2 linked regions of the Butyrivibrio fibrisolvens genome follow. The protein of the gene in region 1 interacts with the protein of each later gene in a pairwise test. Links are inferred from orthologs where the notes say so. Each region holds a gene or a part of one and is shown on either strand. Other genes may lie near its edges.

Region 1 (3,556 bases):
ATCAGTTCTTTCTGGGAAGGACTTAAATCTGAGTTTGCTAAGATTACTTGGCCTTCTAGAGAGACAGTTGGTAAGCAGACAGTAGCAGTAACTATTATCTGCGCGGTTATGGCTGCTCTTATTGCTGTTCTTGATTATGTTTTCGGACTTGGCTTAAATTTCATTCAGAGCCTGTAATCTGAGATGTTTGATAGTTTTCGCAGTGTGCAGGAATTTGATGAGGAGATGCAAATGGCAGAAGAAGAAAAGAACAACATGAGCGAAGCTGCAGAATCAGTTGAAGCTGAGAACGTAGCTGAAAGTCAGGATGCCCTCGCTCCGGAAGATAAGACTTCTGAAGCAAAATGGTATGTTGCTCATACTTATTCAGGATATGAGAATAAGGTAAAAGCCAATCTTGATAAGACAATTGAAAATCGTCATCTGGAAGATCAGATTCTTGAGGTACGTGTTCCGCTTCAGGACGTAGTTGAAGTTAAGAACGGTGCCAAGAAGACTGTTCAACGTAAGATGTTCCCCGGTTATGTCCTTGTTCATATGATCATGAATGATGACACATGGTATGTAGTACGTAATACCAGGGGCGTTACAGGTTTTGTAGGTCCGGGATCTAAGCCTGTTCCGTTGTCAGATGCTGAGATTAAGCCTCTTGGTATTAAGACTCAGAATGTGACAGTTGATTTTGAAGTTGGAGACGAGATTGCTGTTGTTGCAGGCGTTTGGAAAGATACTGCAGGTATCGTTCAGCGTATGGATTACAGCAAGCAGACAGCTACAATCAATGTAGAACTGTTTGGTCGTGAGACTCCTGTTGAGATCAGTTTTGCGGAAGTACGCAGAATCGATAGCTGATCTGTGTTTTGAATGCAATGTATCATGCTCTTGACATTTGTTTTAATGGAATGTTGAGAAGATACTTGTATATAAATGTCTTATGCGTATGCATAAGCATTCCTATTATGATATAGAGCACTTTGCTTTATATAGATATATTCACCTATGGAGTGGGAGCAGAAGGACATTTGCTCATAGAGCGGTTTTCTGACTTATCAGATTACCTGATTCTTTTGCGCTCAACCACATATTTTCTTAGGAGGAAGCCAAAATGGCAAAGAAAGTCGAAGGATACATTAAGTTACAGATCCAGGCCGGCAAAGCAACTCCGGCACCGCCAGTTGGACCAGCTCTTGGTCAGCACGGCGTTAACATCGTTGAATTCACAAAGCAGTTCAACGCTAAGACAGCAGATAAGGGTGATCTTATCATCCCTGTTGTAATCACTGTTTATACAGACAGAAGCTTCACATTCATCACAAAGACTCCCCCTGCAGCAGTTCTTCTCAAGAAGGCTTGTAACCTGCAGAAGGCATCCGGTGTTCCGAACAAGAACAAGGTTGCTAAGGTTTCTAAGGACAAGATCCGCGAGATCGCTGAAATGAAGATGCCTGATCTGAATGCTAACACTATCGAAGCAGCTATGAGCATGGTTGCCGGTACAGCACGCAGTATGGGTATAGAAGTAGTAGACTAAGGAGGAGAGCAGATCATGAAGCACGGAAAGAAATATGTTGAAGCTGCAAAGCTGATCGAAAAAGCAAAGCTGTATGAAGCTGACGAAGCAATTGCTCTTGTCAAGAAGTCTGCTTCTGCAAAATTTGATGAAACTGTAGAACTGCACATCAGAACTGGTTGTGATTCACGTCACGCTGATCAGCAGATCCGTGGAGCAGTAGTACTCCCTAACGGAACTGGTAAGACAGTTAAAGTTCTTGTATTCGCTAAGGGTACAAAGCTTGACGAGGCACAGGCAGCTGGCGCTGATTATGTTGGCGGAGACGAGCTCATCCCGAAGATCCAGAACGAAGGATGGCTTGATTTCGACGTTGTAGTAGCTACACCTGATATGATGGGCGTTGTAGGACGTCTTGGTAAGGTACTTGGTCCTAAGGGACTTATGCCTAACCCTAAGGCTGGTACAGTAACAATGGATGTTGCTAAGGCAATCGCTGATATCAAGGCTGGTAAGATTGAGTACCGTCTTGACAAGGCTAACATTGTACACGTTCCGATCGGAAAGGCTTCTTTCTCAGAGCAGCAGCTCACAGAGAACTACAATGCAATTATGGAAGCTATTTCAAAGGCTAAGCCAAGCTCAGTTAAGGGTCAGTATCTTAAGTCTATCTCCCTTGCAACAACAATGGGACCTGGCGTTAAGATCGTAGCTAACCGTTATTAATTAACGGCCGGTAACTTAATAAGCTATCGCAAGCAGTCACCATCATTGATGGTGACTGCTTTTTTGGTGTGCGCATTGTTGTGTCGTACTTAATGGAGTTAATATGTTTAAATCCTTCTATTGATGAATGAAAGTTATGTTGTTAACATTAAAGTATGGATAACATCTTATGTTGCCTTATTTTATAATTGACAATCTAAGTATAATTATTAGAGATTAGGCAGCAATTCTTTTGGATTTTTATATAGTATAACTTCTTAAATTTCAAAATGTATGTTATATCGATATGTTAGTTAACACTAGAATATTGCCAGTAAATTAGATTGTTCTGTTATTAAGATATTATGTTCTGATTTTCTTATTACAATTAAGATCTGTGGGAGGATGTATGCAAATAAGGGAACGTAAGGTGTATATAAGACATCTAAACTGCTTTGGAAGAAAAATTTTTAACTGTTTGTTTCCTGCATTAGTTCTTTCTTTTTGCATTACGGGATGTCAGGCTAATGAAAACAGAAGTTTATTGGGCGCATCCGCTATTTCTATTGATGAAGCCGGTAATGCGATAAGTGACAATGATATGGGAACTGAATATCTTACAGGTGCTGTTGGAGTTCCTATGACTCAGGATGAGATAAGCGGCGATAGTAACGGATCTTTAGATATAGGATCAAATGGGAGCAATGCTAATGATAATGCTGCGGATGGTGATGGTATCGGAAGTTCTGATGGCAATGCGGCATCTGACAGTTCTATGGAAATATCTGATGAGGAGATTCCATCTTCTGATTCACCTGTAGCTCTTTTGCCAAATGAATATTCATTTGATATTAAAGACGGAGGTGATACTGCCACCGTAGTATTTGGCGGAGATGTTCTTTTTTCGGAAGGGTATGCGATCATATATAGTATTGCCAGAAATGGTGGAACGATAGAAGGCGTTATAGATCAAGGACTACTTGATTGTATGAGAGGAGCAGACATTTGTATGGTCAACAATGAATTTCCATACACCTTGGAAGGTGCTCCTCTTGAAGGTAAGACCTGGACTTTTCATGCTAACCCATCTTCGGTACATTATCTTTTTGATATGGGAGTCGATATCGTTAGCATTGGTAATAATCATATTTTTGATTACGGCGCAATCGGCCTTTCTAATACTCTGACAACACTTGAATCAGTGTCCATGCCATATGTTGGAGCCGGCCGCAATCTTGAAGAAGCATCGAGAACTGTATATTTTAATTCGGCCAGCGGAATTCGTATTGCATTTATAAGTGGATGTGATATAGAGGGTAGCGATCCGCCCTTTACCAGAGG
Region 2 (3,716 bases), 2.6 Mb from region 1 along the record:
GTAATCAAGGTTCTGGTGCGGGTTACCTACATTGTGGTTGGTCTGACGTGGGATATGTACTTCAGAAAAAGAAGAATATGTCTGATTCCAGAATCTGGTGCCCCATGCAGCATTGAGAGATTCAAGATTTTCATACTTATTCTGTACCCAGCTTCTGAATGCAGCATCATCACTTTCAGAGTAGAATTCATCGGTTTCGCAGTTAATCTCATTATCAATCTGCCATCCGATGATCGCAGGATGGGAAGCAAAGTGAGAGGCAAGATGCTCTGTTATGAGGGCGGTCTTTTGTCTGTATATTATGCTGCTGTGATTAACATGACATCTCTCACCATGATAGACAAGACTTCCGTCTCTCTTTGCATTCAGTACTTCAGGATATTTCTCAGTCAGCCATGCAGGAGGTGTTGCTGTAGGAGTACAGAATATGACCTTCATATTCGTGCGGCTGCACAGATCAAGGAACTCATCCCAGAAATCATCAACATAAGTTCCTTCTACCGGTTCTGTAAGATTCCATGAGAACTCTCCTACTCTTATAACTTCAATACCTGTTTTCTTCATCCTAAAAAGGTCATCTTCCCACATTTCTTTTGGCCAGTGTTCAGGATAATAGCAGGTTCCAATCGTAATCTTCTTTCCATCAAGTAATGAATTCATATGTCTCCCCTTTGTAATAAACGGCATTTAGAATATACGACTAAGTTACTTATCAGTGTACTGACTCATTCATATTTGATCAAATATAAACAAACCAGCGCACCAGGTTAAAATAATTTTACATCCATTAAGGTCTTATCTACAATACGTAAATACCGTGTTGTGAGGGCTTTGCAATACTGTCCGCAGGATCGTAGCTGCAAAGAAAACGTATATTGGGAAAGTGTTTTTTCTGCACACCAAAAGAGCACAGCCATATACACAGCTGTGCTCAATGTCTTTACAAATTTTTACTTATCTATGATCATTACTCTTCATCAAGAGACTGGATAAGTTCAAGTGATCTTTCGAGATTCATCTTATTGCACATCTCAACAAACTTCTTGAAAGGTACATTCTGAATCTGCTTGTTAGAACCGCGAACATTGATAGAAACTGTTCCTTCAGCGGCTTCTTTGTCACCGATTACAAGGATATACGGATCCTTGTAGTTCTTGAACTTCTTGATCTTCTCTTTCATGTTGCTATCGCTTGTATCAAGCTCTACACGAACATGGTTGGCTGTAAGCTCATTAGCGATCTTAGTTGCATACTCGTTGTGCTCTTCTCTGATCGGAACGATACCAACCTGATAAGGTGAGAGCCAGAATGGGAATGCGCCCTTGAAGTGCTCTGTGATGATACCGATGAAACGCTCAAGTGAACCATAGATAGCTCTGTGAACTACTACTGGCTGCTTCATTGTGCCATCCTTGTCCTGATATGTAAGCTCGAAGTTGTGAGGAAGCTGGAAGTCAAGCTGCATAGTACCACACTGCCATTCACGTCCAAGAGCATCCTTGATCTGAAGGTCGATCTTAGGACCATAGAAAGCACCGTCGCCGGCATTGATCTCATAACCGCCTTCGCCGTACTTGTCATCGAGGATCTCTTTAAGTGCAGCTTCTGCCTTGTTCCATACTTCTATGTCGCCCATGAAGTCATCAGGTCTTGTAGAGAACTCTGCACGATATGTGATACCGAATGTTCCATAGATCTCATCAGCTATATTCATAACATCATTGATCTCAGACTTGATCTGCTCTTCTGTTACGAATGTATGGTCATCATCCTGACGGAACTCCTGTACTCTGAAGAGTCCGTTCATCTGGCCTGACTTCTCTTTACGGTGAAGTACATCATACTCACTGTAACGGATAGGAAGCTCTTTATAAGAGTGATTTGTTCTCTTATAAGCCATCATAGCGTTAGGGCAGTTCATAGGCTTAGCAGCCATTGTATCTTCTGCTTCAAGTGAGAAGCGTGCTGCTGTTTCATCACTTGAGATTGTATCTTCTGCCTTAGTTCCGTCTGTAATACCCGGAACCATAAACATGTTGTTAACATAGTGAGCCCAGTGACCTGAGATAAGCCAGAGCTTCTTGTTGTTGATAAGTGGAGCAGAGATCTCTGTGTATCCATGCTTTTCCTGGATCTCTCTTGAGAATTTAAGGAGTTCCTGATACATCCTCCAACCTCTTGGAAGCCAGTAAGCCATACCCGGTGCTGTCTCATTGAACATGAACAGATCAAGGTCCTTACCGATCTTCTTGTGGTCACGCTCCATAGCTTCCTTGATCATAGCAAGGTGAGCCTTGAGCTGATTCTTATCAGGGAATGCATAGATGTATACTCTCTGCATGTGATCGCGCTTCTCATCGCCTCTCCAGTAAGCTGCTGATACAGACTTAACCTGATATGAGCAGTTCATAAGCTCCTGAGAGTTGGCAACGTGAGGTCCACGGCAAAGGTCTACATAATCTTCACCTGTATAGTAAACTGTGATTGTCTCATCTTCAGGAAGATCCTGGATAAGCTCTGTCTTGAACTTCTGATCTTTGAAAATTTCAAGAGCTTCTGCCTTTGAGACTTCTTTTCTAGTCCAGTCTTCTCTTCTCTTGATGATCTCACGCATCTTGTCTTCGATAGTCTTGAAATCATCAGGGCTTATTGACTTATTAAGAACGAAATCATAATAAGCACCATCATCAATCTGAGGTCCTATAGCATACTGAACATTTTCTTTGCCATAGATTTCAATAACTGCTTTTGCAAGAATATGAGCCAGTGAATGACGATATACCTGCAGGAATTCTTCTTTTTCCATTCTAAATCTCCTTTTCTGCACTTTGTGTGTTTCGAGTGCAAGGGATGATCTTTGCTAAGATGAGGATCATCTTTAAGCTTAAAAAAGCCCTTTGCACTACTGTTACGTAATGCAAAGGGCGTATTTAACGCGGTTCCACCTTGCTTATCCTAAAAAGGATATCTCATTGGGATTATAACGGAATCACCGTGCCGGATTGGGGCCTCTCAGAGTTAGTTTTCAGACAGCCTCCTTCCAGACACTCACAGCACGGGAGATCCCGGTGTCATTCTCTGAGGAATTACAGCAACTTACTCTTCTCGTCAACGATTTAATAATACAGTTCAATATACATATACTGAAACTATATTTTGAATTTCTATGATTATATGCCCTTAAAATTCATTTGTAAAGGCATCATCATAAGCTTTTTAATTCAGCTTTATAAAAAGCTAAAAGGTTAGCTATTATTCAGCTTTGTTTCTTCCATGGCACTTCTTATACTTCTTGCCACTTCCGCATGGACATGGATCATTAGGATAGATTTTCTGAGCATTGTGAACTGTACGTGAGTTCTTCTGCTCTTTGTAAAGCTCTTTTCTCTTATCTTCATCGAAGATATCATTCCATTCAGGAAGACCATAGAGCCAGTCAGCTTCTGCTGCAACCATGTTCTTATAAAGCTTCTCTTTATCGAATGCAAGGCTTACAACAGTATCCTCTTCCATGTTCTCGATATCATTGGCAACTTTAAGGCTTTCATCGATACCATCAAGGAAACCTGTCATTGTCATAATATCAATACCATATTTGTCAGCGAGTTCCTTAACTGTTCCCTTTACTTCTTCATCAGGGTTCTTAAGAAGCTGTGCGTAAATATCTTTTTCTTTGCCAAAATAATCTGTCCATAATCTCTGGAGATCACCCTTAT

What was found. The genes of interacting proteins can lie anywhere in the genome.
Region 2: the proteins of rplA (region 1) and thrS interact in binary tests that used the Escherichia coli proteins (3 or more experiments, as listed by UniProt). The link is inferred for Butyrivibrio fibrisolvens from one-to-one orthologs.

The regions. Positions count from the first base shown.
Region 1 is NZ_CP065800.1:1,449,303-1,452,858, forward strand. The notes cover bases 600-3,391. They hold rplA (50S ribosomal protein L1), read left to right. Parts: upstream 600-1,546; coding sequence 1,547-2,236; downstream 2,237-3,391. Other genes in these bases: nusG (transcription termination/antitermination protein NusG), read left to right, coding at 600-852; rplK (50S ribosomal protein L11), read left to right, coding at 1,106-1,531; I7804_RS05905 (CapA family protein), read left to right, coding at 2,625-3,391. Also shown: preprotein translocase subunit SecE, read left to right, coding at 1-177; more of nusG, read left to right, coding at 232-599; more of I7804_RS05905, read left to right, coding at 3,392-3,556. UniProt on the Escherichia coli protein: One of the primary rRNA binding proteins, it binds very close to the 3'-end of the 23S rRNA. Forms part of the L1 stalk. It is often not seen in high-resolution crystal structures, but can be seen in cryo_EM and 3D reconstruction models.
Region 2 is NZ_CP065800.1:4,040,643-4,044,358, forward strand. The notes cover bases 388-3,339. They hold thrS (threonine--tRNA ligase), read right to left. Parts: upstream 2,807-3,339; coding sequence 968-2,806; downstream 388-967. Other genes in these bases: I7804_RS16955 (beta-galactosidase), read right to left, coding at 388-660; I7804_RS16965 (SEC-C metal-binding domain-containing protein), read right to left, coding at 3,253-3,339. In the rest of the region: more of I7804_RS16955, read right to left, coding at 1-387; more of I7804_RS16965, read right to left, coding at 3,340-3,716. UniProt on the Escherichia coli protein: Catalyzes the attachment of threonine to tRNA(Thr) in a two-step reaction: L-threonine is first activated by ATP to form Thr-AMP and then transferred to the acceptor end of tRNA(Thr). The rate-limiting step is amino acid activation in the presence of tRNA.